One region of the Thiomonas sp. DCM-2 genome, then DNA from elsewhere that is predicted to be linked to it. Evidence: predicted binding sites of a transcription regulator. Region 1 holds the regulator's gene; the other holds the start of a gene.
What was found. The regulator NrdR, encoded in region 1, represses ribonucleotide reductase genes. The targets are predictions, from matches to a motif close to CACNANATNTNGTG.

Region 1 (14,920 bases):
TCGGGAGAGACAAATCCCTGGAACGCCGAGAACATCACCCCGGCCACGCCGCCGAAGGTGGCGCCCATGGAGAAGGCCAGCAGCTTCATGTTGCGGGTATTGATGCCCATGGCCTTGGCGGCAATCTCGTCCTCGCGCATGGCCATCCAGGCACGGCCGATGCGCGAATCCTGCAGCCGGTAACTCAGGATCACCACAAACACCACCAGCACCAGGAACAGGTAGTAATACTGCGCCACGGAGGGAATGGTGAAGCTGCCGATGTCGATGTTGTGGTTCAGATCCCAGCCGAACAGGCGGATGCCGTGAATGCCCGAGATGCCCTGCGGGCCGTTGGTGATGTTGATCGGCGCGTTCAGGTTGTTCATGAAAATGCGGATGATCTCGCCAAAACCCAGGGTGACGATGGCGAGATAGTCGCCGCGCAGCTTGAGCACGGGTGTGCCCAGCGCGATCCCCGCGCTGGCCGCCAGCGCGGCTGCCAGCGGAATGACCAGCCAGATCGACACGTCAAAGCCATTGGGGAACATCGCCCCCAGCGCATCGAAATTGCTCGTGAGCTGGTTCGACGACAGCAGCGCATACAGATAGGCGCCCACTGCATAGAACGCGATGTAGCCCAAATCGAGCAGACCGGCCAGGCCCACCACGATGTTCAGGCCGAGGGCCAGCATGATGTAGAGCATGGCAAAGGCCGCGATGCGCACCCAGGCGTCGCCAGCGATCTGCAGCACCATGGGCAGCGCGATCAGCGCAGCAGCACCGGCAACAATCCAGACCCAGTTCTTTTGTTTGTCCATGGTCGTTCTCCTCAGGCGCGGTCCGCCACGCGCTCACCCAGCAAGCCTTGCGGACGCAGGGTCAACACCAGAATCAGCACGATGAACGCGAAGATGTCCTGGTAGTTGCTGCCGAACACCCCGCCGGTCAGCGTGCCGATATACCCTGCCCCCAGCACCTCGATCAGCCCCAGCAACACGCCGCCCAGCATGGCACCGGACAGATTACCGATGCCGCCCAGCACCGCTGCGGTGAACGCCTTCAGCCCCGGCGTGAAGCCCATGTAGAAATTGGCGGTGGCGAAGTTGGCGAACCACATCACCCCCGCGATTGCCGCCAGCATGGCGCCGATCACGAAGGCAGAGGAAATGACGAAATTGGGATTGACCCCCATCAGCGATGCCACGCGCGGGTTTTCGGCCGTCGCCCGCATCGCGCGGCCGAGCTTGGTGTGATTGACCAGCCAGGTGAGCCCGCCCAGCAGCACGGCGGTGACGACCAGGATCATGATCTGCACCGGGGTGATGACCACGCCCCCCATGTGAATGATGTTGCTCGGCAGCAGATGCGCGGGGAACACCTTGTAGTCCCGTCCCCAGATGATCATCGCCAGGGTTTCGAGCAGGATGGACATGCCGATGGCAGTGATCAGCGGCGCCAGCTTGGGTGCATTGCGCAGGGGCCTGTAGGCGATGCGCTCGATGAAGTAGTTGAGCAACCCCGTCGCCAGCATGGCAACAACGACGGCCAGCACGATCACCAGCCACGGCGCCATGTGCGGCGCGAGATGCTCCAACAACTTGAACACGCTGTATGCCGTGAGCGCCCCCACCATCATCACATCGCCGTGCGCGAAATTGATGAGATTGACGATGCCGTACACCATGGTGTACCCGAGGGCGATCAGGGCATACATGCTGCCCAGAACCAGACCGTTGACGATCTGCTGAAGAAAAATATCCATACCTACATTCTCCTGACGAGCGGATGGCTAGTGCGTTGCGGCCAGTCTCTTTTGAAGCGGCCGAGATGAAACGTGCAAACAGAACAACAAAGGAAACTGGAAAGCAAGGCGCATGCCCGATTCCCCGCACGGTGTTGGTGCGGTGGCGCTGGCAGCGGGTTTGAGCGGGGCTTGCATGTCAGTCCCGCATGGGGTCATGCGCCCCATGGGAAACATGGCACCTGGCAGGAATCGAGCCGGGCGGAAGTGTGAACAGGCTGCATTGGCTTGTGCGGGGGCCGGGCTGTCCAAGCCCCCTGTTTTTTGAGCTGGCGCGATGATAACCGCCAGCCTTGGTGCACCCTGCAGCGGGTGAACCCGCATTGTGATGGCCGTCAGTCGGACGGCGGCTCGGGCGCCACAGTGTCGCCTTCCGGCGGCAAAGTCGACAGAACACTGCCATGGGTATTGCGCTCTGCCAGCGCCTGCAAGCGCCGGGCAATGCGCTCCTCCAGCCCCCGCGAAGTCGGCTGGTAGAGGCGCGGCGGCGTCATGCCTTCCGGAAAATAGGTCTCTCCGGCAGCGAAGGCGTCCGGTTCGTCATGCGCGTAGCGGTAGTCCTTGCCGTAGCCCAGGTTTTTCATCAACTGGGTCGGCGCGTTGCGCAGATGCAGTGGCACGGGCTGCGTGCCGCTGTCCCTGGCGAATGCCCGGGCGGCGTTGTACGCCTTGTAGACCGCGTTCGACTTCGGCGTCACGGCCAGATAGACCACGGCCTCGGCCAGTGCCAGTTCGCCTTCGGGACTGCCCAGGCGCTCATAGACCTGCGCGGCCTCGAGCGCGAGGGTGAGTGCCTTCGGGTCCGCAAGGCCGATGTCCTCGACCGCCATGCGGATCAGCCGCCGCGCGAGATAGCGCGGATCGGCGCCGCCTTCGAGCATGCGGGCAAACCAATACAGCGCCGCGTCCACGTCCGATCCGCGCACCGATTTGTGCAGCGCGGAAATCAGGTCATAGGTCTGGTCGCCACCCTTGTCGAACCGCAGCAGCGTCGCGCCCAGGGTCTGCTCCAGTAGGTCGGCGCCGAGGGTCGACTGCCCTGCGCGCTGCGCGGCCTGCAGCGCCAGTTCGAGCGCGCCGAGCAGGCGGCGCGCGTCGCCGTCGGCATGACGGATGAGGCGCTGCTGCGCCTCGGGTTCGATCGCCTGGGCCCCGCTGCCCGGCAGGGCGCGCTGCATCAGCGCGCGCAGGTCGTCGTCGTCCAGCGGCTGCAGCACATAGACCACGGCGCGCGACAGCAACGCGCTGTTGACCTCGAACGAGGGGTTCTCGGTGGTCGCGCCGATGAAGGTGAACAGGCCAGACTCGACATGCGGCAGGAACGCGTCCTGCTGGCTCTTGTTGAAGCGGTGCACCTCGTCGACGAACACGATGGTCGCCCGCCCCCGCTGCTGCGCCGCCTGCGCCTGCGCGACCGCGTCGCGGATGTCCTTGACCCCGGCGAGCACGGCCGACAGCGGCAGGAAATCGGCGTCGAACGCGCCGGCCATCAACCGCGCCAGCGTGGTCTTTCCCACGCCAGGCGGGCCCCAGAACAGCATGGAATGCAAGCGCCGGGTCTCGAACGCCACGCGCAACGGCTTGCCCGGGCCGAGAAGGTGGCGTTGTCCGACCACCTCATCGACATGATGCGGCCGCAGACGTTCGGCCAGCGGCACCTGCGCCGTGGGCACTCGCATCGAGACCGGCGGCCCCGGCAGTTCCGCGTCGTCGAAAAGGCCCGGGCTGTCTTGCATGTTCAGGGCTGGTTGATGACCGAGGCCCCCTTGGGCGGGGTGAAGCGGAAGCTGTCTGCGGCGAGCGCCGGGTTGCGAACGATCGCGGTGAAGCGCATGGTGGACACCTGGCCGAACGCGTCACGCAGTTGCAGCTCGGCGACTTCCGGGCCTTGTGGCGTGGCCCGCAGGCCGATGCGAATCCAGTCGAAATTGCTGTCCTTGGATTTGGGCGTGGCCTGCACCCACTGCAACTCGTCGGCATCGGGCAGCGGCTGCAGGGTGAACAGCTTGGTCAGGTCGGCCCCGGCAAAAATGGCGGCCGGTGTGCCCTTGAACGCCTGCGTCACCGGGGTGATGGTGACCTGATCCAGGTCGTGGTCATAGGTCCAGAGCTGCTTGCCATCGCTGACGATGACCTGGGCATAGGGCTTGGTGTAGTCCCAGCGGAACCGGTCGGGACGCTCGAAGGCGAACTGGCCCGATGCCGGTGCCTGGGCCGGTCCCTTGGCGTTGCGCACGGTCTGCGTGAACTGGGCGCTGCCGCTTCGGGTCTGCTGCAGCCATTGTTCCAGCAACTGCACGGAAGTGGCGGCTACAGCGCCGGTCAGAGTCGCAGCGTAGAGGCCGACGCCCAGCAGCAGCCCAGCCAGTGCAGCGCGCCCGCGGGCGATGAGGATCGTCATCTTGTTGTCCTTCTCGAATCAAGCCAAAAGGGGGGTCGCGCAATGGCGCCGGTCATTCAGCGCGCACCGGCACCAGAATGTCGCGGTTGCCATTGGACGTGAGCGCGGACACCAGGCCCGACTGCTCCATCTGCTCCAGGAGTCTGGCTGAACGGTTGTAGCCGATGCGCAGATGACGCTGCACCAGAGAAATCGAGGCCTTGCGGTGCTGCAGCACGATCTGCACCGCCTGATCGTAGAGTGGGTCGCTTTCGGCGTTGGCTCCGCCTGCGCTGCCCAGCGCGCCGTCCGCGCCCTCGGCCTCCTCCTCGCCGGTGAGAATGCCGTCGAGATAGTTCGGCCCGCCCCGGCTCTTGATGTCCTCGACCACGCGGTGCACCTCGGCGTCGCTGACAAAGGCGCCGTGCACCCGCTGCGGCATGCCCGAGCCCGGCGGCAGGTAGAGCATGTCGCCCATGCCCAGCAGGCTCTCCGCGCCCATCTGGTCGAGGATGGTGCGTGAATCGATCTTGCTCGACACCTGGAACGCCATGCGGGTGGGGATGTTGGCCTTGATCAGCCCGGTGATCACGTCCACGCTGGGCCGCTGCGTGGCAAGAATGAGGTGAATGCCCGAGGCCCGCGCCTTCTGCGCCAGCCGCGCGATGAGCTCCTCGATCTTCTTGCCGACCACCATCATCAGGTCGGCCAGTTCGTCGATCACCACAACGATATGCGGCAGCTTCTCCAGCGGCTCGGGCGCATCCGGCGTCAGGCTGAACGGGTTGGTCAGCGGCTCGCCGCGCGCCTTGGCCTCCAGCACCTTGGTGTTGTAGCCCGCCAGATTGCGCACGCCGAGCTTGCTCATCAGCTTGTAGCGCCGCTCCATTTCGCCGACGCACCAGTTCAGTGCCTGCGCCGCTTGACGCATGTCGATCACCACAGGTGCGAGCAGGTGCGAGATCCCGTCGTACACGCTGAGTTCGAGCATCTTCGGATCGATCAGGATCAGGCGCACATCGCTGGGCTCGGCCTTGTATAGCAGGCTGAGAATCATGGCGTTGACGCCCACCGACTTGCCCGATCCGGTGGTCCCTGCCACCAGCAGGTGGGGCATCTTGGCCAGATCGGCCACCACGGGATTGCCGACGATGTCCTTGCCCAGCCCCATGGTGAGCAGGGATGCGGCCTCGTGATAATTGTTGGAACCCAGAATTTCCGACAGTTTGATGGTCTGCCGCTTGGCATTGGGCAGTTCGAGCGCCATGGTGTTCTTGCCCGGAATGGTCTCGACCACCCGGATGCTCACCAGAGACAGCGCGCGCGCCAGATCGCGCGACAGATTGACGATCTGCGCGCCCTTCACCCCAGTGGCCGGCTCGACTTCATAGCGGGTGATCACCGGGCCCGGATAGGCCGCCACCACGCGCACCTCCACGCCAAAATCCTTGAGCTTTTTCTCGATCAGCCGCGAGGTGAATTCCAGGGTTTCATGATTGACCGATTCCACCTGCACGGCGGGCGCCGGGTCGAGCAGGCTCAGCGCCGGCAGGGTGGAATCGGGCAACTCATTGAACAGGGGCTTCTGCTTTTCCTTGAGCACCCGCGGCGACTGCGGCACGAAGGCCACAGAGGGCTCGATCAGCACCGGTGCGAGCACCTCGCGCTCTTCCACCAGCGGACGCTGCAATTCGACTTCCTTCTCGCGCTCCTGCGTGGCCTGCTGGCCGGCCAGTGCGTCTTCTTCGCGGTCACGACGTTCCAGCTGCCAGATCCACAGCCGCTCGATCCAGCCGCCCAGACGCTCAGCCGCGTCCGCCCAGGAAAAATGCCCGACCCAACTCAAGGCAAACAGGAAGACGGCCAACAGCACCAGCGTCCCGCCCGTGTCGCCCAGCAAGGTATCGACCCCGACACCCAGCGCATGGCCGAGCAGTCCGCCAGCTTCTCCCGGCAGGCGCGCCGCAAGACTCCAGAGCCGGGTGGACTCCAGCGCCGCACTCGACAGGGGCAGCAACAGCACCCCGGCCACCGCAGCAACCGGACGCAATGTCTGCCAACGGCTGACTGTCTCCTCGGCCTCGGCCAGTGACGGAGTGCGTTGAGCGTTGCGCCACATGCGCAGCACGCCATACAGCCCCAGGGGAATGAGCCAAAGCGCCGAAAAGCCGAGAAGAAAGTAGGCCACGTCCGAAAACCACGCACCCAGCACGCCTACCCAGTTGGCCACGGCGCCGCCGGTGCCGGAACTGGACCAGGAGGGATCGGACTTGTGAAAGCTCAGCAGACTCAGGCTCAGCAAAATCCAGCCGATGAACGCAAAGGTCAAGCGGACTTCTGCCGCAAAACGCTGCAGGCGACTGCGCGGCTCAGGACGTGGCGAGGTCTGGGAGGGGCGGCGTCGGGTATCGATTTTCGGCATACATCACAGCAGTGTGGCGAGATGCTCGCGGATCAGCATGCTGCCATCCTCGCGCTCGATCACAAAGCCTTGCTGTTCAAAGTCTTTCATCACCCGGCTGACCATCTCGCGCGAGGCGCCCACCATCTTCGCCAGATCCTGGCGCGACAGCTTGTTGCGGATCACATGCTCGTTCTGCATCTCGTCGGTGAGTTCCATCAGCGCGCGCGCCACCCGTCCATAGACATCCATCAGCGCCAGGGATTCAATCTTGCGATCCGCCCGGCGCAGGCGCAGCGCCAGGCCGCGCATGATGGCAAACGACATGCTGGTGTTCTCGGGCAGGCACTGCAAGAACGCCACGCGCCCCAGCATCATCACGTCGGTCTGCACCTCCGCCTGCACCGTGGCGGAATGCGGCTCGCCGTCGATCAGACTCATCTCGCCGATATAGTCGCCCGCGTGCAACACGGCAATGATGACCTCGCGCCCCTTGGCGTCCACGCTGACCACGCGCGCGCGGCCCGACAACAGAATGAACAGCGCGTTGGACTTGCTGCCCTGTTCGACAATGTTTTCCCCGCGCTTGTAGCGCCGCTTGACGATGGACTGCGAAATCGACCAGGCCTGCGACTCGGTGAGCACGGCAAACAGCGGCACGCGCCGAACGAGGTCAATATCGGTGATTTGCGACATCAGTGTCTCCAGTTGCCGGATCTTGCGGGTCTTGCAAAGAGCGGACGTGCGAAACAACGGCTTTCCCGGCGCATCGCGCACCCTTTGCACGGCCCTTCTAAAATCTTAGCGATTGTGTTGCGGTGCCAAACCTGTCCTCCGGCCTCTCAGCCAAGCCCAGGCAGCCTCGCATCTCCCAACTTACAGCCTCCAGTTTCTCACACATCATGACATCCAAACACGCCAAAGTGCTCATTCTGGGGTCCGGCCCCGCCGGTTACAGCGCTGCGGTTTATGCCGCGCGCGCCAATCTCCACCCCTTGCTCATCACCGGCATGGCACAGGGCGGCCAGCTCATGACCACGACCGAAGTCGACAACTGGCCGGCCGACGTGGACGGCGTGCAGGGCCCCGATCTGATGGCGCGCTTTCAGGCGCATGCCGAGCGGTTCAACACCGAGATCGTGTTCGATCACATTCACACCGCGCACCTGAACGAAAAACCCATCCGCCTCGAAGGCGACAACGGCGTCTACACCTGCGACAGCCTGATCATCGCCACCGGCGCATCGGCCAAATACCTGGGCCTGCCCACCGAACAGGCCTTCATGGGCAAGGGTGTATCGGGATGCGCCACCTGCGATGGATTTTTCTATCGCAACCAGCCGGTCTGCGTGGTTGGCGGCGGCAACACTGCGGTCGAAGAAGCGCTGTATCTGGCCAATATTGCCAGCAAGGTCACGGTCATTCATCGCCGCGACAAGTTCCGCGCCGAGCCCATCCTGGTGGACAAGCTCATGGCCCGCGCCGCCGAAGGCAAGGTGGAACTCAAGCTCTGGAGCGAGCTGCAGGAAGTTCTGGGAGACGACTCCGGCGTGACGGGCGTGCGCATCCGCAACACCCAGACCGGCGCGTCTGAGGACATCGAACTCAAGGGCTGCTTCATCGCCATCGGTCATCAACCCAACACCGACATCTTCAAGGGTCAGTTGGACATGAAGGACGGTTACATCCTCACCCGGGGCGGCAACGACGGCATGGCAACCGCCACCAGCGTACCCGGCGTGTTTGCCGCTGGTGACGTGCAGGACCACGTTTATCGCCAGGCCATCACCAGTGCGGGCACCGGCTGCATGGCGGCACTGGACGCCCAGCGTTATCTGGAAAATGCCGAGTCCTGATCGTCTTTCCCGCCACGTCTTCTCGCCGCGCACGGACGAAAGGCGTGGACACGCCAGTCTTTCAGGCTATAATCTTTAGCCTTTGTTCTACACAATTTCGAGGTGTGCCATGGCACGTGTATGCCAAGTGACAGGTAAAGGGCCGATGGTCGGGAACAATGTGTCCCATGCGAACAACAAGACCAAGCGCCGCTTCCTGCCCAATCTGCAATATCGCCGTTTCTGGGTGGAGAGTGAGAACCGCTTCGTGCGCCTGCGCGTCACGAGTTCCGGTCTGCGCACCATCGACAAGAAAGGCATCGATGTCGTCCTCGCCGAGCTGCGCTCGCGTGGCGAGATCTGAGCTTTAGCAATTTATCCATTGACCCGGACTGACCCTAGAACTGCACGGAGCCCATCATGGCAACCAAAGGCGGACGCGAAAAAATCAAGCTGGAATCCTCTGCGGGCACCGGCCATTTCTACACCACCACCAAGAACAAGCGCACCACACCGGAAAAAATCGAAATCATGAAGTTCGATCCGGTTGCGCGCAAACATGTGAGCTACAAGGAAGGCAAGATCAAGTAATCTGATCAGTCCTCTGTCGCATCACCGATCCGCTGGATCTGCCGCAAAAACGGCAAGACCAGCGGATTTTTCATGGGCGGCTGTCGGCAAGACTTCTGCACACACCGCGAAAACGGTTCGACGCTCGATCTCGCGGGCCGTCATGGCGCCAGGGCAGGCCGAGATGGCCTGCCGAATTTCTCGCAAGCGAATCAGTTCGCCGGGGTGTAACGGCGCAGGCGCAGTGAAATATCGCGCAAAGCCGCCACGCCACTGTCTTCTGCGCGATGGCACCAGTCCTGCAGCTTTTGTCTGAGCTGCTCGGCGTTCAGATTGGTCTGCTCCCAGACCGACTTGAGTTCTTCGCGCATGTTCAACAACTTGCCGAGATTGGGACTGGCATTCGCCGCCGCGTCCACCAGGGCACGCGAGCGCTCGCACAGAATGTCGCGCTCCATGCCGATCCAGCGCCTGGCCGCGCGCAAGGCGGGCAGATTGCCTGAGGCGCCCTGCTCCGCGGCGCGGGCCAGTTCTGCCCTGAGCGTCGCCTTGAGCCCGGCAGCGTAACGCGCCATCAGTTCATAGCGGTTGGCAATGACGGCCTGAAGCGTGAGTTGATCCACCTCGGCCCGCACGGCGCCCAGCCTGAACTGGGGCGGCAGCTTGCGCGGCCTGGCCAATCCAAGCCAGCTCAAGGCGCGGATATACGCCCAGCCGATATCGAACTCCCACCACTTGACCGACAGCTTGGCCGATGTGGGATAGGTGTGGTGGTTGTTGTGCAGTTCTTCGCCGCCGATCAGAAGCCCCCAAGGGGAAATGTTGTGGCTGCGGTCGCGGGCGGAAAAATTGCGGTAGCCCCACCAGTGACCCAGACCGTTGATGACCCCGGCTGCCCAGATGGGAATCCAGAGCATCTGCACGGCCCACACCGTGGCGCCGATCGCGCCGAACAAAAGAACGTCGAGAATCAGCAGAAGCCCCACGCCTTGCCAGACGAAGCGCGAATAGACATTGCGTTCCACCCAGTCATCCGGCGTGCCGTGGCCAAACTTGCTCAGGGTCTCGGCATTCCGAGATTCGGAACGATACAACTCGGCGCCACGCAGCAGGACGGTGTCGATGCCGCGTGTCACCGGGCTGTGCGGATCGTCTGTCGTTTCACATTTGGCATGGTGCTTGCGATGGATGGCAACCCATTCCTTGGTCACCATGCCGGTGGTGAACCACAGCCAGAAGCGGAAAAAATGCGACGCGATGGGGTGCAGTTCCAGCGCCCGGTGCGCCTGGGCCCGATGCAAAAAAATCGTGACCGCAGCAATGGTGATATGCGTGGTGATCAACGCAAACAGCACGATTTGCCACCAACTGGCCTGCAGCAGGCCGTGCCCGGCCCAGTTCAAAAATACATCAAACATCAAAAACTTTCAGATGGATACAGCACACTTGGAGCCACACATGACGCGTAAGTTGCAGACATGTGCGTAATAGATTATCCGTCCTGCCGAGCCCGCTGCGCTCGGGACAAACGCCTAACCCTTGTCAGTGCGAAAGTGGGAGCGAATTCGTGCCTTGCTGCGCAGAAGGCGGTGCAACCCGGCGCTGCAGCACAGCGGCATAGAACCCATCGGTGCCATGCCGGTCGGGGCGGAGTTGCAGATCGCCCTGCGCTGTCAATCCGTCCGCGCTCACGCCCTGCTGGACGAGGACCGACTCCGCCGGAACACGCTCGAACTCGGGATGTGCCGCAAGAAACGCGTTGACGATCCCGCTGTTTTCCTCCGGCAAGATGCTGCAGGTCGCATACACCAGACGCCCGCCCGGCTTGAGCAGAGTCGCCGCAGATTGCAGGATATTGGTCTGTTTTGCGGTCAACTCAACAATATCTTCAGGCTTTTGTCGCCATTTCATGTCCGGATTGCGGCGCAGGGTTCCCAGGCCAGAGCAAGGTGCATCGACCAGCACGCGGTCGACCTTGCCCGCCAGACGCTTGACCCGCTCATCCCGTTCGTGGGCGATGGCGACCGGGTACACATTGCTCAGCCCGCTGCGCAGCAGCCGCGGCTTGAGCTTGGCCAGGCGGTAGTCGGCCACGTCGAAGGCATACAGCCTGCCGGTACTGCGCATCATCGCGCCCAGCGCCAGGGTCTTGCCACCGGCACCGGCGCAAAAATCCACCACCATTTCTCCGCGACGCGGCGCCAGCAGCAGCGCCAGCAACTGGCTGCCCTCATCCTGCACCTCCACCCACCCCTCGCGGAACACGGTGAGGTCTTGCAGCGCAGGCTTGCCCTCGAGGCGCACACCCCACGGGGAATACTTTGTCGCCTGCGCTGGGATGTTCAAACGTGCAAACACGTCGAGCACGGCTTCGCGTCGGGCTTTTTGCACATTCACCCGCAGATCCAGCGGTGCCGGGCGCAGCAGCGCCTGCGCCAGCGCGGGATAGTCGTCGCCGTACTGCTGCTCGAGTGCAGCCGCCAGCCATTCGGGCAGACTCCAGCGTACCGCCTCGGGCAGGGCCATGGCGTCCTGTGTCAGCAGGCGTTTGCGCCATTGCAGTTGCTCGGGCGAAAACGCGGTGTGCACCGACGCCGCATTGCCCGACCAGCCGAGAATGGCGAGCCGCAATTCCATGGCTCCGCCGATGCTCTCGTCACTCGCGGCGAGGGTCTGGAACAGGCGCAGATGCCGCAGAACCTGATAGACCGTATCGGCCAGAACCTGGCGGTCGGTCTTGCCCAGTTGCGGCCGGGCGCGGAAATGCCGCGACAGCACCGCGTCGGCCGCGGCATCGAAGCGCAGCATGTCGCGCAGCACGTCGCGCGCGGTGTAGAGCAGATCACGCGGTTTCATGGCGCACCTTCAAGAGAGATGTTCAGAAGCTGGCAGGATGCGGGTGCGCAAACCGTCGGTCTGCACCCGGCCTTCCAGCAAGGCGCGCACCACGGGAGGGTAGATGCGGTGCTCCTCCACCAGCACCCGCGCAGCAAGAGATTGCGGGGTGTCGTCATCCAGAACAGGCACCACGGCCTGCGCCAGAATCGGTCCGTGATCGAGTGCGCTGCTCACGAGATGCACCGTGGCCCCGTGCCATTTCACGCCTTCTTCCAGCGCGCGGGCGTGGGTGTGCAGGCCGGTGAACGCCGGCAGCAGGGACGGATGAATATTGACCAGCTTCCCCGAAAAGCGCGTCACGAACGCCTCGCCCAGCACCCGCATGAAACCACACAGAGCAATCACGTCGGGCTGCAGCGCGGCGATGACGTCACCCAGGGCCTGGTCGAACGCCTCTCGGCTGGCGAAATCGGTATGCGCCACGATCTGCGTGGGCACCCCGAAAGAGCGCGCCACGTCCAGCCCGGCGGCGTCCGCCCTGTTGCTGATCACTCCGCGCACGCTGTCCATCCAGCCCTGCTCACGCGCGGCCTGGAGAATGGACTGCAGATTGCTGCCGCGCCCGGAAATGAGGAGAACCAGATTTTTCATCGGCGGGCAGTGTAGCCGTGACCGAGAGTGCGAGCGCTGCGCCCAGCGTGAATAATGGCGGTTTACCTTTCCGAACGCTGCAATGAAATGCCCTTTTTGCCAAAGCCCCGACACGCAGGTGATTGAAACCCGCGATGTGGAGGACGGCACCGCCCTGCGGCGGCGGCGGCGCTGCGGCCAGTGCGACAAACGCTTCACGACCTACGAGCGCGCCGAGGTCAGCTTTCCCGTGGTGGTGAAAAAGGACGGCCGCCGCACCGACTACGACCGCAACAAGCTGCGCGCCTCGTTCCTGCTCGCGCTGCGCAAGCGGCCGGTCAGCGCGGACGCGGTGGACACGGCGATCGTCCGCGTCGAGCAACTGCTGCTGCAAAGCGGCGCGCGCGAGCTGCCGTCCACCCAGATCGGCAGCTGGGTGATGGAGGAACTGCGCGCCCTGGACAGCATCGCCTACGTGCGCTTCGCCTCGGTCTATCGCAGCTTCAAGGACTTGAGCCAGTTCGTCGATGTGCTGCAGGAGATGCAGCCGCCCAGCCCCGCGAAGGCCAAGCCCCGAAGCGGCAAGGCATCGAGATGACCCAACCAGACGCCCTGTTCAGCGAAGACGACCGGCGCCACATGCACCGGGCGCTGGACCTGGCGCGCAGCGCGATGTACCGCACCAGCCCCAACCCGCGCGTGGGCTGCGTGCTGGTGCGCGACGGCGTGGTGCTGGGCGAAGGCGCAACCCAGGCTGCTGGGCTCGATCACGCCGAGGTGCAGGCGGTCAAGCAAGCCTGGGAACGCGGTCACGCGCTGCAGGGTGCCACCGCCTATGTGACCCTGGAGCCGTGCGCGCACCATGGCCGCACCCCACCCTGCGCCGACCTGCTGGCCACGCAGGGCATACGGCGCGTGGTCGCAGCGCTTGCCGACCCCAATCCGCTGGTGGCGGGCAAGGGGCTGGAACGGCTGCGGCAAGCCGGGGTGCAGGTGCAAGTCGGGCTGATGGCAGACGAAGCGCGCGAGATCAACATCGGCTTCCTCTCCCGCATGATGCGCGGCACGCCCTGGGTGCGGCTCAAAGCTGCTGCATCGCTGGACGGCATCACCGCCCTGCCGAACGGCACCAGCCAGTGGATCACCGGCGAGGCGGCGCGCGCCGACGGCCATCATTGGCGCGCCCGCGCCTGCGCCGTGCTCACCGGCCTGGGCACGGTGCGGGCGGACGATCCGCAGCTCACCGTGCGCGCGGTGGACACGCCGCGGCAGCCGATCCGCATCGTGGTCGACAGCCGGCTGGAGCTTCCAGCAACCGCGCGACTGCTGCAGGGCACGGCGTCGCCGCTATGGATCGTCCACGCCCTGCCCGCCGATGCTGCTGCGCCCCGGCTTGCGGCGTTGCGCGCTGCGGCGGCTCCCGGGCTCGACCTCCAGGACATCGCCCTGCCCGCTGATGCCGACAAGCCCGGCAAGACCGATCTGCGCGCGCTGATGCGCGCGCTGGGCCATCGCGGCATCAATGAGCTGCACTGCGAAGCCGGTGAAAAGCTCAACGGCTCTTTGCTGCGCGCCGGGGTGGTCGACGAACTGCTGCTGTATCTGGCGCCCACGCTGCTCGGCCAGGGCGCGGGGCTGGCCGCGCTTGGCCCGATTGAAACGCTGGCCAGCGGCCTGCCGCTGCGCTGGCACGCGGTCGACCCAGTGGGCGACGACCTGCGCATCCTCGCACGCCTTTCTTCTTCCTATTTCTTCTGAATCGCCATGTTCACCGGACTCATCACAGCCACTGCCACCATCGCCAGTGCCACGCCGCTGGGCGGCAACAGCCAGCACGGCAAGCGCATCACCCTGCGGGTCGCACCAGACTGGCTGCAGGGCGTGCAGCTGGGTGACAGCATTGCCATCAGCGGCGCCTGCATGACCGTCGTGGAGCTGCAGCCCGATGGCTTTGCCTTCGACATCTCGGCCGAGAGCCTGGCGCGCACGGCCGGCCTCGATACAGTGGGCGCGCTGGTCAATCTGGAGCAGTCGCTGTCGCTGTCGACCAAGCTCGGTGGCCATCTGGTGACCGGGCATGTGGACGGCGTCGGTCAGGTTGCCCGGTTCGAGCCGGTGGGCGAATCGTGGTTGCTCGAGGTGGACGCGCCGCGCGAACTGGGCCGGTTCTTTGCCTACAAGGGCTCCATCGTGGTCAACGGCGTGAGCCTCACCGTCAACCAGGTCGACGACCTGCCGCAGCATTGCCGCGTGCGCATCAACCTCATTCCGCATACCCTGCAGCACACCAATCTGCACCGGTTGCAGGCGGGTGCGGCGGTCAACCTCGAGGTCGACCTGATCGCGCGCTATGTGGAACGCATGTTGAACGCTGACCGGAGCCAACCCCATGTGTGAACTGTTCGCCTATTCCAGCCGGGTGCCTGCGCGAGTGCGGTTTGCCTTTCGCGAATTCGCTCGGCACGGCGGCCCGCACGCGGCCA
Region 2 (14,920 bases), 120 kb from region 1:
TGCAGCCGCCCTTGTTCACCAGCTCTTCACCCTTCTTGATGTCCGCCGCGCTGGCAACCTGTGCCATCAGCAGGCTGGCCGCAGCCAGCAATACGTATTTTTTCATTCTGGTTCTCCCCGCTTGTTATTTGATGGGCTGCCCTTTGGCCACGGCGTAATAGGCGGCGATGTCCGCCATCTGCTGGTCGGTCAGCGACGCCGCGACTGCACGCATGGTGGGGAAACGGCGATTGCCGTTCTTGTATTCCTTCAGTGAATCCACGATGTACTGCGCGCTCTGCCCATTGATCATCGGCACGGCATAGATTTCAGGGAAGGAGGAGCGATAGCCGCCCCCCATGTTGTGACAGCCTTGGCAGGTGGCCACGAGCTTGGCACCCTCGGCAGCGTTACCAACCACGTCCTGCGCGTGGGCGGAGGCCGCCAGCATCAGGGAAGCGAGAAAGAGGACTTTTTTCATTGCAGGCACGAGAGTCTGAAGAGCCAACGAACAAGCGCCCCATTATAGGGAGGCCCTACGCACATTCGCGTCATTTTGTCGCAGTCAAGGCTTAACGCGTTCCTGAATTGACAAAACGCAGACTCCATGTTTTTGAATCAGGTTGTAACTTCCGAAGGCCGCCCTGTCGCGAGCGCTGCTTCGGGACGCTGCACCAGCGGACGCTCGACATGTTCGACCCAATCTTCCGGCAGCATGGTGCAGAGCTGCGCCCGGACCTTGTCGGCCTGCGCCTGTCCGGCAACTTCTTCGATGAGCAGCAGGCATTCCTGCAGGGCCAGCAGCAGGGCATCCGACTGATCGGCCGCGCGCAGGTGCGCCCGCGCGGGGCCGCTGTGGTGACCGAGCGTCCGCTCGATCATGTCGAACATGTACATGCGCGACAACGCAATGGAACGCCGGGGCGTCGGCGCCACTGCCTGTGCCAGCTGCGCAGCCGGGACTGCGGAAGGAGCCAACGGCGGGGCGGCACGCGCCACGCCGACCCTTTCGACATGCCCCGAGGCAAGCAGGTCCTGCGCCAATGGCAACACGGCATCGCCCATCAGGGCACACAGCTCGCCGAGGGAGCGACGACCATCGCACAGGATCAGGACATGCCGCTGCTTCGCGCCCAGCGCCTGGCTGCGCTGCTGCTGTTCGCGCCGACCCAGCGCCGTCTTGGACAGCACGTCCTCCAGACTCAATTCAGACATACGTCCCCCTCAATCAGGGGGAACACTGTAAAGAGCGTGCATGACTCTACCGTGACAGAGCAGCGGTAAAAAAATGCAACAACCCTGCATTCTCATCAGAATGTCAGCATCGCTCTGCAAGAATCTGCGTCACTGAAGCCATCCCGCGCACGGATTCACCACCAAAACCGCCCATGCATCTCTACCTGTTGGCCATTGCCGCGCTCCAGGGCGTGACCGAACTGTTCCCCATCTCCAGTCTGGGTCACAGCATCCTCATTCCCGCACTCTTTCATTGGCCGATCGACCGCACGGCGGACTGGTTTCTGCCCTTCATCGTGGTACTGCACCTGGGCACGGCCACGGCGCTGCTGATCTACTTCTGGCGCGACTGGGCGCGGCTCATCACAGGCTGGCTGCGCGCAAGCGGCAAGGCGTCCAACCCAGACGCCCGGCTGTTGTGGCTGATTGTCGTGGGCACCATTCCGGCTGGTCTGTTGGGCTTGCTGCTTTCACACAAGATCAAGGCGCTGTTCGGTGGGTTCACCTTCGCGGCCGTTGCGCTCATGCTCAACGGTCTGCTGCTGCTCGGCGGCGACTATCTCAAGCACCGGCGCGGGCTGGTTGAGCTGCCCAGGCTGGGTTGGTCGCGTGCCTTTCTGGTCGGGCTGGCGCAGGCACTGGCGCTGATCCCGGGTTTTTCGCGCTCCGGCGCCACCCTGGTGGCCGGTCTGGGGTTGGGGCTGAACTATGCCGATTCGGCGAAGTTTTCCTTTTTGCTCGCCACCCCCATCATCGCCGCAGCCGGGGTGCTGGAAGTGCCCAAGCTGCTGCACGCCGGGGTGCCACACGACCTGCTGGGCACCATCGCCATCGCCGGTGTGCTGGCGGGTGTGTTCGCCTGGCTGTCCACCTGGTTCCTGATGCGCTGGTTCACCGATCACGAGATGAAGGCGCTGCGCCCGTTCGGCATCTATTGCCTGCTGCTCGGCGCCATCGCCTTATTTGTGGGTTGACCGCGCGCTCCGCAGCAGGGTCTGCACCGCGCCGACCCGCCTGCGGCTGACCGGGAGAGTGTCCGCCACGCCATGCAGGTGCAGGGTCCACGCACCGGCATCGGCGTCGGCGCCTGCGTTTTCCTGCTCCAGAGGGCCGTCCGCGGGATGGGCCGGACGCTCCAGGCTGCGAATCGCAGGGGCGGCAACCAATGCGCTGCGATGAATGCGCACGAAATGCCCGGGATGGCGCTGCTCCAGATCGGCCAGGGAGATGTCCACCAGGTACTGCTGCTGTGCGGTCTGCACCGCGGTATACTTGGACTCGGCGCGGCAATAAAGAATGTCGGTCAAGGGCACGCGCTTGAGCGCCCCGCGGTCCTGCACGGTCAGATAGACCGTGTCGACAGCGGGCACCGATGGCTGCGCCGCACCCTGGGCGCGCAGCCACAACAGGGCCTTGCCCATGGCCTGCGCCAGCCGTTCGCGCCGCACCGGCTTGGTGAGATAGTCCACCGCCGCCACCCCAAAGGCATCGAGGGCGTGTTCCTCGTGTGCGGTGACGAACACGATGGCGGGGTGATGCATGCCCGGATCGCCAGCCAGCCGACGCGCCAGTTCCATGCCGTTCTGGCCCGGCATCTGGATGTCGAGCAGCAGCACGTCGAACCGCTGCGCGCGCAGCAGGGCCCAGGCCTCTGCGGCGTCGGCAGCGTCGTCCACTGTGGCCTGCGCGGTCTCGGGCAGTTCGGCCAGCAGGCGGCGCAGGCGGCTGCGCGCCAGAGGCTCATCGTCAATCAGCAGCACGTTCATAGGGGCAAGCGTAACCGCGCGCGCCAGCGGGGCGCACCCTCCTCCACCACCTCGCCCTGATCGACCTCGGCGGCAATGTCGTACAGCAGGTGCAGGCGCTGGCGGATGTTGCGCAGCGCGGTGCCGGTGCCGTTGCGGCGTGGCGCGGGCGCGTCGTTCATCGCGGGCAGATCGTTGCGCACCGTCACCTCGATCTGTCCCAGCCGCCGGCCGACATCGATGTCGATCCGCACCGGGCGGCTGCTGCGCTCCACGCCATGCCGCACCGCGTTCTCCACCAGCGGCTGCAGGGTGAGCGTGGGAATGCGGATCTGCAGCAGAGAGTCATCCACCGTCCATTGCACCTGCATGCGCGCCCCGAACCGCACCGATTCGATGTCGAGATAGCGCCGCGCCAGGTCGATCTCCTGCTCCAGACTGACCAGGGTGCCGGGCTTGCCCACGCTGGCGCGGAACAGCTCGGCCAGATCGTCCAGCACCGCCTCGGCCCGCTCGGGTTGCTCGCGCACCAGCGCGCTGGCCGCATTCAGGGTGTTGAACAGAAAATGCGGACGGATCCGCGACTGCAGTTCGCTCAGCCGCGCCTGCATGTCGATCGGGGTAAAGGCGCGGGCGCGCAGTTGCAGGTAATGCACGAACACCAGTGCCAGCGCAGCCCCGGCGAGCGCCGCCTGCCAGGGCTGCTGCGCCGCTCCGGGCGCCAGCACGGCAAACAACGGCTGGACCATCAGATTCAGCCCCAGCGCGGACGCGCCGCCCAGCGCGGCCGAGACCCCCAGAACTGCGGCAGCGGCGCGCAGGCGCCAGAAGCGCTGCGTCATGCACATCAGCGCCAGCCACAGCAGGGCCGCGGGCTCCACCCACGAGAGCAACAGGAGCATCGGGACATGGCCATCGCCCGCCGGCAGTCGCATCAGCACAACCAGGGCCAGCAGGGCGTTGAGCGCCAGCAGGGCGCGCACCAGGCTGCCGGCCCCACAGATATCGAGGCGCACTGCCGTATCGTTTTGTGTGACCGGTTCCGCCATGTCCCTGGTGTTGCAGGCCCATCCTGCAAGGCTTCTCTAAAATTGATCGATTCCGACACTGGCGCCGCGACGCCTTTTCCCCAAGCCTCCCCATGCACGATCAATTCGAACACAAGCAGCAAGCCTGGTCCGCGCGCTTCTCTGAGCCAGTCAGCGATCTGGTGCAGCGCTACACCGCCTCGGTGGGCTTCGACAAGCGCCTGGCGCTGTTCGACATTGCCGGGTCGCTCGCGCATGCCACCATGCTCACCGAGCAGGGCATTCTGAGCGCGGACGATCTGGCGTCGATCGAGCGTGGCATGGCGCAGATCCGCACCGAAATCGAATCCGGCGCATTCGAATGGAAGCTCGAACTCGAGGACGTGCACCTGAACATCGAAGCGCGCCTGACGCAGCTCGTGGGCGATGCGGGCAAGCGTCTGCACACGGGTCGCAGCCGCAACGATCAGGTGGCCACCGACATTCGCCTGTGGCTGCGCGACAGCATCGACCAAACCCTCCATCAGCTGCGCGCCCTGCAGCGCGCGCTGGTGCAGCTTGCTGCGCAGCATGCCGACACCATCATGCCGGGCTTCACCCATCTGCAGGTGGCACAGCCGGTGAGCTTCGGCCACCATCTGCTGGCCTATGTGGAAATGTTCGGCCGCGATGCCGAACGTCTGCGCGACTGCCGTGCCCGTGTCAATCGTCTGCCCTTGGGGGCCGCGGCGCTGGCCGGCACCACTTTCCCGATCAACCGTCCGCGCGTGGCCGAGTTGCTGGGGTTCGACGGCGTGTGCCAGAACTCGCTCGACGCGGTGAGCGACCGTGACTTCGCGATTGAATACAGCGCCTGCGCCGCGCTGATCATGGTGCACATCAGCCGCTTCAGCGAGGAGCTGGTGCTGTGGATGAGCCCGGCGTTCGGCTTCATCGACCTGGCCGACCGCTTCTGCACCGGCTCGAGCATCATGCCGCAGAAAAAGAACCCGGACGTGCCCGAACTCGCGCGCGGCAAGACCGGGCGCGTGACCGGCCATCTGATGAGCCTGCTGATGCTGATGAAGGGGCAGCCCCTGGCCTACAACAAGGACAACCAGGAAGACAAGGAGCCGCTGTTCGACACCGCAGACACGCTCGTCGACACCCTGCGCATCTTCTCCGACATGGTGGGGGGCATCCGCGTCAAGGCGGCCGCGATGGAGCGCACCGCGCTGCAGGGCTATTCCACCGCCACCGATCTGGCCGACTATCTGGTGAAGAAGGGCCTGCCGTTCCGCGACGCGCATGAAGCAGTGGCGCATGCCGTGCGTTTTGCGGTCGAACGCGGCATGGGCTTGGAGGACATCAGCCTGGACGACCTGCGCAGTTTCTCGCCGCTGATCGCAGAGGACGCGCCAGAGGCCCTCAAACTGCAGGGCTCACTGGCCGCGCGAGACCATCTGGGCGGCACCGCACCCAATCAGGTGCGTTCACAGGTGGCGCGCTGGCAAGCTGAACTCGGCGCGGCATGAGGCAGGCAGCGGGCGGCCACGGCCCGCGGCATGGCCGTGCTCAGGCGCGCGGCAGGGTGACGCCGTGCTGGCCCTGGTACTTGCCGCCGCGATCCTTGTAGCTGACCTCGCAGACCTCGTCACTCTCGAAGAACAGCACCTGCGCGCAGCCCTCGCCCGCATAGATCTTGGCGGGCAGCGGCGTGGTGTTGGAGAACTCCAGGGTCACGTAGCCTTCCCATTCCGGCTCGAACGGGGTGACGTTGACGATGATGCCGCAGCGCGCATAGGTGCTCTTGCCCAGGCAGATGGTCAGCACATTGCGCGGGATGCGGAAGTACTCCATGGTGCGTGCCAGCGCGAAGCTGTTGGGCGGAATGATGCACACATCTCCGCGAAAATCGACGAACGATTTTTCGTCGAAGTTCTTCGGGTCGACGATGGTGCTGTTGATGTTGGTGAAGATCTTGAATTCGTTGGCGCAGCGGATGTCGTAGCCGTAGCTCGAGGTGCCGTAGCTGATGATGCGATGGCCACCAGCCTCGCGCACCTGGCTGGGCTCGAAGGGCTCGATCATCGCGGTGTTTTGCGCCATGCGGCGGATCCACTGATCGGATTTGATGCTCATGATGTCGGGGCAGTCTGGTTCAGCCGGGCTGCTGCAAGAAGACGGAAAGCCGCAACCATACCGCATCGACAGGCGCATCGATGCGCACACGCTTGCGCCGCGTGGTCAGTCCACTCTTGATGTGCACAGCGCGACGCGGCAGCGCGCAACACGTCGCCAGAAAGTCGGTCAGTGCAGCGTTGGCCTTGCCGTCCACCGCGGGCGCGCCCAGCCGCACCCGCAGCATGTCGCCGTGTTCCCCGTCGAGTTCCGTGCGTCGCGCATTGGGCACGACATGCACATCGAGCAGACTTGCTGCGCCGTCGGGATGAAGCCAGGCGGGATGGCGAGACGATGAGGACATGCAGATCGCAGAAATGAAAAACCCGGGCGGCCTGCCCGGGCTGGAAAGAAAGCGCTGGGCGGTCCCAGGCCTTCTTGCCGCCCCTTGAGGGGCAACCAGATGCGCTGAACGCTCAGGGCTTGCTGGTCGGGAACGGCCAGGCTGCTTGCGGGTTCAGCTTGGTTTGCGCAGGCGCTGTCTTCTTGGCAGGAGCCGGAGCAGCCTTCTTCGCCGGCGCTGCCTTCTTCGCGGGTGCCGCAGCCTTCTTCGCCGGCGCCGCTTTCTTCGCAGGCGCAGCCTTCTTCGCCGGAGCCGCTTTTTTCGCAGGCGCGGCCTTCTTCGCCGGAGCCGCTTTCTTCGCAGGCGCTGCTTTCTTCGCAGGCGCAGCCTTCTTCGCCGGAGCTGCCTTCTTCGCGGGTGCCGCAGCTTTCTTCGCGGGAGCTGCTTTCTTCGCGGGCGCGGCCTTCTTCGCCGGAGCCGCTTTCTTCGCGGGCGCGGCCTTCTTCGCCGGAGCCGCTTTCTTCGCAGGCGCAGCCTTCTTCGCCGGGGCCGCTTTCTTTGCAGGTGCTGCGGCCTTCTTCGCCGGTGCAGCTTTTTTCGCAGTTGCCATGGTGATTCTCCTTGATCAAGTCTTGTGAAATTGAGCCGGTCGCCAAATCGCGTCCGAGCGCCTCACGGCCCCGCCTCCCGGCGGTTTCCTGTACGGGACATCGGCACGGCGTTCAGCCGGCACCACCTGCGATCGGCTCAGCGCTGATCCGTGCAGGGGATTCACTTCCCTCGGCGTCCAGGCCATAGCGGGAAGGAATGGGGACCGGCGCGCGCAGCCCGCACCTCTGGACACCCAGAGCGTGCAGCGCCTGCTGGCGCGCCGAAAACAATTGATCAGGATTTTTGGCATCACCACGGATGCCCCGCGCTGCGCGCCGCTGAAAAACAGAGGGGGAGGTTCCACCCTCCGGCTCTGCTGGGCCGGATGTCGTTGGGCGGAATGGGCTCGGTCAACAATCACTCTGTTGTGCGTGCTCGCAGGTTATTCGTGCATCATTCCCAGGACAGCGCGCCACCCGACTGATACTCGATCACACGGGTTTCGAAGAAGTTGCGTTCCTTCTTCAGGTCGATCATCTCGCTCATCCAGGGGAAGGGATTTTCCTCGTTGGGAAAAAGGGCATCGAGGCCGATCTGCACCGCACGGCGGTTGGCGATGAAGCGCAGATAGCCCTTGAACATCGAAGCATTCAAGCCGAGCACGCCGCGCGGCATGGTGTCTTCGGCGTAGCGGTATTCCAGATCGATCGCCTGATGGAACAACCCGGTGAGTTCGCGCTTGAACTCGGGTGTCCAGAGGTGCGGATTTTCCAGCTTGATCTGGTTGACCAGATCGATGCCGAAGTTGGCGTGCATCGACTCGTCGCGCAGGATGTACTGGTACTGCTCGGCCGCGCCGGTCATCTTGTTCTGCCGCCCCATCGAGAGGATCTGGGTGAAGCCGACATAGAAGAACAGGCCTTCCATCAGGCAGGCGAACACGATGATGGAACGCAGCAGTTCCTGATCATTGCGCTCGCTGCCACCGAACGCCGAGGTGCGGAATGCGGGGTTGGTCAGGGTGTCGATGAAGGGGATGAGGAACTCGTCCTTCTCGCGGATGGAAGCGATCTCGTGATAGGAATTGAAGATCTCGCTTTCGTCCAGGCCGATGGATTCGACGATGTACTGATAGGCGTGGGTATGGATGGCTTCTTCGAAGGCCTGGCGCAGCAGGTATTGGCGGCACTCGGGGTTGGTGATGTGGCGATAGGTGCCCAGCACGATGTTGTTGGCCGCGAGCGAATCGGCCGTGGTGAAGAAGCCGAGGTTGCGCTTGATGATCAGTCGCTCGTCATCGGTCAGGCCGTTCGGGTCTTTCCACATGGCGATGTCGCGCGACATGTTCACTTCCTGCGGCATCCAGTGATTGGCGCAGGAAGCCAGGTACTTGTCCCAGGCCCATTTGTATTTGAAGGGGACAAGCTGATTGACGTCGACACTGCAGTTGATGATGCGCTTGTCTTCGGCGCGGACCCGCGCAGTGGAGGCCGCGCGCTGGCTGTAGAGGTCTGCGGCCACGGCCAGCGCTGGTGCCGGTGTGGACACCGGTTGATGCGACGTCGCTGCACCACCCATGGATTGAAGTGCACGCTCCGCCTGCGCGGCTTGCGCAGGGCTTGCAGAGTTCGTTTGTGGTTCGTCCCAAGTAAGCATGTTCATGACCTTCTTTAGATTATCAAGTGTTCAGCACAAAGGCTCAACACAGATGAAGTGGTACTGCGCGGTTTGCTTGCTGCGTGTTGTGCAGGCGCATCGCAGGTGGCTTGTGACTTGAGCACTTGCGATGCGCCGACCCTGCATGCAGGGCTTACTGACAGGCCTCGCACTCCGGGTTGTCGATGGCGCAGAAACGGATGTCACCGGACTGCACCACGGCCTGTGCCGACGCTGGGGTGGAAGGTGCCGTCGTGGCCGCAGCCGACTGGCCTGAGGACTGTGGCACCGCGTTGAGCTGACCTGCCTTGACCGTGGATTTCTCGGCATGCGTGGCCCCGATGGTGCGCAGGTAGTAGGTGGTCTTGAGGCCGCGCACCCAGGCCAGCTTGTAGGTGTCGTCGAGCAACTTGCCCGATGCGTTGGCCATGTAGATGTTGAGCGACTGCGCCTGGTCGATCCACTTCTGGCGCCGCGCTGCCGCTTCGATGATCCACTTGGTATCGGTCTCGAAGGCGGTGGCATACAGCGCCTTGAGGTCGGCGGGAATGCGGTCGATGCGCTGGGTGCTGCCATCGAAATACTTGAGATCGGCGACCATCACCGCGTCCCACAGGCCGCGCGCCTTCAGGTCGCGCACCAGGTATTGGTTGATGACAGTGAACTCGCCCGACAGATTGGACTTGACGTACAGGTTCTGGAAGGTGGGCTCGATGCAGGCATCGACACCGACGATGTTGGAGATGGTGGCCGTGGGTGCAATGGCCACGCAGTTGGAGTTGCGCATGCCATGCTGTGCGATGTGGGCGCGCAGCGCGTCCCAGTCGAGCGTGCTGGAGGTGTCGGCCTCGACGTAGCCGCCGCGCTGCTCGGCCAGCAGGCGCAGACTGTCCAGCGGCAGGATGCCCTGGTCCCACAACGAACCGCCATAGCTGCTGTAGCGGCCACGCTCGCGCGCCAGTTCGCTCGACGCCCAGTAGGCCGCATAGCAGACCGCCTCCATGGAACGGTCGGCAAACTCCACGGCCTCTTGCGAGCCATAGGGAATGCGCAGTTGATACAGGCAGTCCTGAAAGCCCATGATGCCCAGACCCACCGGGCGGTGCTTCATGTTGGCATTGCGTGCCTTGGCCACGGCGTAGTAGTTGATGTCGATGACGTTGTCGAGCATGCGCATGGCAATCTGCACGGTGCGCTTGAGCTTGGCCTGGTCGATGATCTTGGTGCCGTTGGGGCCATCCTTCAGATGCGCGACGAGGTTGACCGAGCCCAGGTTGCACACCGCGATCTCGCTTTCGTTTGTGTTGAGGGTGATCTCGGTGCAGAGGTTGCTCGAATGCACCACACCCACATGCTGCTGCGGGCTGCGCACATTGCAGGCGTCCTTGAAGGTGATCCAGGGGTGGCCGGTCTCGAACAGCATCGACAGCATCTTGCGCCACAGTTGGACCGCGGGAATGGTCTTGAACAGCTTGAGTTCACCCAATGCGGCCTTCTGCTCGTAGCGGGTGTAGGCCTGTTCGAAGTCCTTGCCGAACTTGTCGTGCAGGTCAGGAACGTCGGCCGGGCTGAACAGCGTCCAGTCGCCGCCTTCCATCACCCGCTTCATGAACAGATCGGGCACCCAGTTGGCGGTATTCATGTCGTGGGTGCGGCGGCGGTCGTCGCCGGTGTTCTTGCGCAGCTCCAGGAATTCCTCGATGTCGAGGTGCCAGGTTTCGAGATAGGCACAGACTGCGCCCTTGCGCTTGCCGCCCTGGTTCACCGCAACCGCGGTGTCATTGACCACCTTGAGGAAGGGCACGACACCCTGACTCTTGCCGTTGGTGCCCTTGATGTGACTGCCCAGGGCGCGCACCCGCGTCCAGTCGTTGCCCAGACCGCCGGCAAACTTGGACAGCAGCGCGTTTTCCTTGATCGCTTCGTAGATGCCGTCCAGATCGTCAGCCACCGTGGTGAGGTAGCAGCTCGAGAGTTGCGAACGCCGGGTGCCGGAGTTGAACAGCGTGGGCGTGCTCGACATGAAGTCGAAGCTGGACAGCAGTTCGTAGAACGCGATGGCGCTGGCCTCGCGATCGACTTCGTTGAGCGACAACCCCATGGCGACGCGCATGAAGAACGCCTGCGGCAATTCGATGCGTCGGCCATCCTTGTTCACCCGGGTATCGGCACGGTTGGCGAGGAAGTAGCGGTCGTACAGGGTTTGCAGGCCGAGGTAGTCGAACTGCAGATCACGTTCGGCCTTGAGCGCTGCACCCAGACGCTGCAGGTCGAACTGCGCCAGCCGCTCGTCGAGCAGTTCGAGTGACACGCCTTCCTTGATGCACTGCGGGAAGTACTCGGCGTAGCGTTGTGCCATCTGCTCCTGCGCCACGTCTTCGCCCAGGGTTTCGCGCCGCATGGTGTGCAGCAGCAGTCGTGCAGTGACCTTGGAGTAATCCGGGTCGCGCTCGATCAGGGTGCGCGCAGCCAGAATGGCCGCCTTGTAGACCTCGAGCATCGGTACACCGTCGTACAGATTGCGCAGGGTTTCCGTGACGATGGGCTCCGCCTTCACATCGGCACTCAGATGGGCGCAGGCCGATTCGATCAGCCCGACCAGCGCGGCCTGATCGAGTGGCTTGCGCACGTTGCCATCGAGCACATGCAGCACGGGCGCGTCAGTCTGCGCGGCCACGGTGGCCTTCTGCCTGGCGCGCTCCTGCGCACGGCGCTCGCGATACAGCACGTAGGCCCGTGCCACTTCGTGCTGGCCGGTACGCATCAGCGACAGCTCGACCTGATCCTGAATGTCCTCGATGTGGAAGGTGCCGCCGCTGGGACGGCTGCGCAGCAGCGCGCGCACCACGCTCTCGGTCAGCGCGTTGACGGTGTCGCGCATGCTGGTGGAAACCGCGCCCTGCCCGCCCTGCACTGCCAGGAAGGCCTTGGTCATCGCCACGGCGATCTTGCCCGGCTCGAAGCCCACGACAGCGCCGTTGCGACGAATGATCTTGTAATCGGAAAAATCACCCAGTGCGGTCTGCTGCTGCGTGTCCACATCGCGGTGCGAGGAATGCGGGATCGCAGAAGCAGTTTCGGGAGCGGCGTGGGGGGTCAGGGACATCAGGAACTCCTTGGGACGAATGGCGCTGTGCCGCAAACCCGGTATGCGCTGCGGCACGATGCGACGGGGTTCAGGGACTGCGCGAAATGATTGGGCGGAGCGGGAAAGACGTGCTGGATCGGGGCGTCCGACGCGCATGTGTGCGCGCATGCAAAGGACGCCGGGCATGTGTTCTCGAGCCGTCAAGACACTATATCTAGGGTCGGATCGAATTTCAACCACTATTCGTAGTGTCGAACAAATCGACAGTCCACCCACAGCTTATGCACAGGGTCATGCACAAGCCACGACCGCGCAGCGCGTCAGAAACGGTGGAAGGGAAAGGCGCTCGCAGGCAGGGCGAGACCATTCTTGAGCTGTTTCCAGTCGAAACCAACACCGGGATCGGTCTTGCGTCCTGGCGCGATATCGCTGTGGCCCGCAATGGCGCGCAAGGGATAGCGCAACAGCAACTCGGACCCCAGGGCGATGAGCGTGTCGTATTGCGCGGGCTCGAACGGCGTGTCGTCGCTGCCTTCGAGTTCGATGCCGATGCTGAAGTCGTTGCAGCGCGTGCGCCCGAAAAACTGCGACGCCCCGGCATGCCATGCCCGTTGCGCACAGGGCACATACTGGGTGAGAACCCCGTTGCGCTGCACCACGAAGTGCGCCGAGACTTTCAGGCCAGCCAGCGCAGCGAACGTGGGGTGCTCTGCCGGATCAAGGCGGTTGCAGAACAGTCGCTCGATCGCATCGCCACCATACTGCCGGGGCGGCAGGGCAATGCAATGGATCACCAGCAGATCAATGGGCATGCCTTCTGGCCGGGCATCCGCATGGGGCGACGGCACATGCCGGGCATGCGGCATCCAGCCCATGTCCAGCTGGCTGGCGGCTGTGTGTGGGCTGGCGTTCATCCAGCGAAGTCGTCCGGCGCATCCGCCGGATCATGGATGTTCAGCCGCTCCATGCGGTAGCGGATCTGGCGCAGGTTCAGACCGAGCAGCTGCGCGGCGGCGGTGCGGTTGAAGCGGGTGCGGCGCAGCGCTTCGCACAGAATGCTGCGCTCGACCTGATCGAGATAGGTGCCAAGATCGGGCGGCAGCGGCGTCTGCGCCGCAAATGACACCATGGGCGGCTGATGCGGATCAAGGGGCGGAGTCTCCTGCGTCTGCACGGCGTGCGCGACAGGCTGGGCAGGTTGCTGAGACGCCATGGCCCGCGCTGGCAATGACCCGTCCGGCACCATGGCCACCGGTGAGGCCACGGCCACCTGCGCTGCATGATCGGGCAGGGGAATGTCATCGGGGCCGAGCAGGTCCTGCATCGACAGCGCCGCCGCACGGTGCAGCAGATTGTCGAGTTCACGCACATTGCCCGAGAAGCGATGCTGCCGCAGGTGCTGCAGCGCCGGCGGGCTCAGGCGCAGGCCGGGCCGGGCGTTGTCGCGGCGGATGTCACCCAGCAAGGCCTCGACCAGCAGCGGCAGATCGTCCAGGCGCTCGCGCAGGGGCGGCAAGGCCACGGCGATGACATTGAGCCGATAGAACAGATCCTGGCGGAACTGCCCCTGAGCCACCATCTGCTCCAGATTGCGATGGGTGGCGCTGACCAGCCGCACATCGACGGCGATTTCCGCCGTCTCGCCCACCGGGCGCACGCGACGCTCCTGCACCGCGCGCAGCAACTTGGCCTGCATCGCCAGCGGCAATTCGCCGATTTCATCAAGAAACAGCGTGCCGCCCTGCGCTGCGGCGAAGAAGCCGGCGTGATCGGCCATCGCCCCGGTGAATGCGCCCTTGCGGTAGCCGAAGAACTCGGCTTCGAGCAACTGTTCGGGAATGGCACTGCAGTTCACCGGAACGAAAGGCCCGGCCGCGCGGGCGCTGCACTCGTGCACCGCCCGCGCGGCGAGTTCCTTGCCTGTGCCCGACTCCCCCTGAATCAGCACTGGCGCCATGCTGCGCGCCACGCGCTGCAGTGTCTGCTTGAGCGCGCGCATCACGGTGGACTCGCCCACCATGCGCTGCAAGGCGCTGCTGACCGGCGCCTGCGCTTCCACTGCGGCAGTGGCGATGGCCGCATGCACCGTGCGGCGCAGCGCAGCCAGATCCACCGGCTTGCTCAGATAGTCGAACGCCCCGGCCTTGAGCGCGGCCACCGCGTTGCCCGCGCTGCCGTATGCGGTGATGACAATGGACTTCTCGTGGCGGCCAGGCTGGCTTTCCAGCCAGCGCAGCAGATCAAGGCCCTCGCCATCGGGCAGGCGCATGTCGGTGAGCATCAGGGCGTAGTGCTGCCGCGACAGGTGATCGCGCGCCTGCGCCACGGTCTCCGCCACGTCGATCTGCCAGCCCTCGCGCACCATGCTCAGGGTGTAGAGCTCGCGCAGATCCGGCTCATCGTCCACGATGAGAATGTGCACATCTGCTGGATTCATGTCTCGGGGCCCGGTGCGGTCTGGATGACGAAGGAACCACGCGCCTGCGGCGTCCCCTCCCGCTCGACGCGGTACAGCAGGCGCGCGCCATTGCGCAGACAGAGTTCGTGGGAAATATACAAGCCCAGCCCCACGCCCCGAGTGCTGGTGGTGCGAAAGGGCTCGAACAGTTGTGCGCGCAGTTCCGCATCGATCAGCGGACCATCGTTCGCCACCTGAATTTCGCGCACCCGTTGCGCGCCAAGCTGGCGGATTTCAATGGCGCGCGGCTGATTGCTGGCATAGCGCCGCGCGTTGCTCAGCAGGTTGACCAGCACCCGGCGCAGATGCAGGGCGTCGAAATGGATCTGCGCCGTGTCGTCCTGGATGAACAGGCCGATGCGGCCCGCATCAGGCGCATCGAACTCGGCATGCAATTCATGCAGCAACGGCGCGCACAACATCAGACCGATCTCGCGCGGTGCGGTGCGGCCAAGCTCCAGCACGTCTTCCACCGTGCGGTTGATGCGCTCGACATTCTGGCCGATGAGGTGATGCAGACGTTCGAGCTGCGCGGCATCCGTTGCAAACTCTTTGGCCAGCTGGTTGGCCTGGCCGATGGCGCCCAGCGGGTTGCGGATCTCGTGCGCCACGCTGGCCACCAGCCGCCCCATGGCCGCCAGCTTTTCCTGCTGGATGCGGGCGTCGATCTCGCGCAGGTCCTGCAGCACGATGAGG

Region 2: a site for NrdR is predicted at 11,973-11,986, ahead of AC1ZQA_RS13730 (ribonucleoside-diphosphate reductase subunit alpha). Genes of this name have one in related genera too.

What each region holds. Positions count from the first base shown of each region.
Region 1 is NZ_CM165962.1:2,685,775-2,700,694, forward strand. It holds gene AC1ZQA_RS13025 (ABC transporter permease subunit) at 1-800, opposite strand, end outside; gene AC1ZQA_RS13030 (branched-chain amino acid ABC transporter permease) at 812-1,744, opposite strand; gene AC1ZQA_RS13035 (replication-associated recombination protein A) at 2,119-3,519, opposite strand; gene lolA (outer membrane lipoprotein periplasmic chaperone LolA) at 3,522-4,184, opposite strand; gene AC1ZQA_RS13045 (DNA translocase FtsK) at 4,237-6,585, opposite strand; gene AC1ZQA_RS13050 (Crp/Fnr family transcriptional regulator) at 6,589-7,260, opposite strand; gene trxB (thioredoxin-disulfide reductase) at 7,467-8,420, shown strand; gene rpmB (50S ribosomal protein L28) at 8,530-8,763, shown strand; gene rpmG (50S ribosomal protein L33) at 8,820-8,990, shown strand; gene AC1ZQA_RS13070 (DesA family fatty acid desaturase) at 9,182-10,387, opposite strand; gene AC1ZQA_RS13075 (RsmB/NOP family class I SAM-dependent RNA methyltransferase) at 10,512-11,825, opposite strand; gene purN (phosphoribosylglycinamide formyltransferase) at 11,835-12,458, opposite strand; gene nrdR (transcriptional regulator NrdR) at 12,541-13,035, shown strand; gene ribD (bifunctional diaminohydroxyphosphoribosylaminopyrimidine deaminase/5-amino-6-(5-phosphoribosylamino)uracil reductase RibD) at 13,050-14,195, shown strand; gene AC1ZQA_RS13095 (riboflavin synthase) at 14,202-14,834, shown strand; gene AC1ZQA_RS13100 (class II glutamine amidotransferase) at 14,827-14,920, shown strand, end outside.
Region 2 is NZ_CM165962.1:2,810,220-2,825,139, forward strand. It holds gene AC1ZQA_RS13675 (c-type cytochrome) at 1-106, opposite strand, end outside; gene AC1ZQA_RS13680 (c-type cytochrome) at 125-460, opposite strand; gene AC1ZQA_RS13685 (hypothetical protein) at 598-1,194, opposite strand; gene AC1ZQA_RS13690 (undecaprenyl-diphosphate phosphatase) at 1,368-2,189, shown strand; gene AC1ZQA_RS13695 (LytR/AlgR family response regulator transcription factor) at 2,175-2,981, opposite strand; gene AC1ZQA_RS13700 (sensor histidine kinase) at 2,978-3,976, opposite strand; gene argH (argininosuccinate lyase) at 4,102-5,502, shown strand; gene dcd (dCTP deaminase) at 5,543-6,109, opposite strand; gene AC1ZQA_RS13715 (DUF167 domain-containing protein) at 6,129-6,452, opposite strand; partial or broken gene AC1ZQA_RS13720 (histone) at 6,565-7,032, opposite strand; gene AC1ZQA_RS13725 (ribonucleotide-diphosphate reductase subunit beta) at 7,476-8,678, opposite strand; gene AC1ZQA_RS13730 (ribonucleoside-diphosphate reductase subunit alpha) at 8,833-11,784, opposite strand; gene ampD (1,6-anhydro-N-acetylmuramyl-L-alanine amidase AmpD) at 12,087-12,680, opposite strand; gene AC1ZQA_RS13740 (sigma-54-dependent transcriptional regulator) at 12,677-14,203, opposite strand; gene AC1ZQA_RS13745 (sensor histidine kinase) at 14,200-14,920, opposite strand, start outside.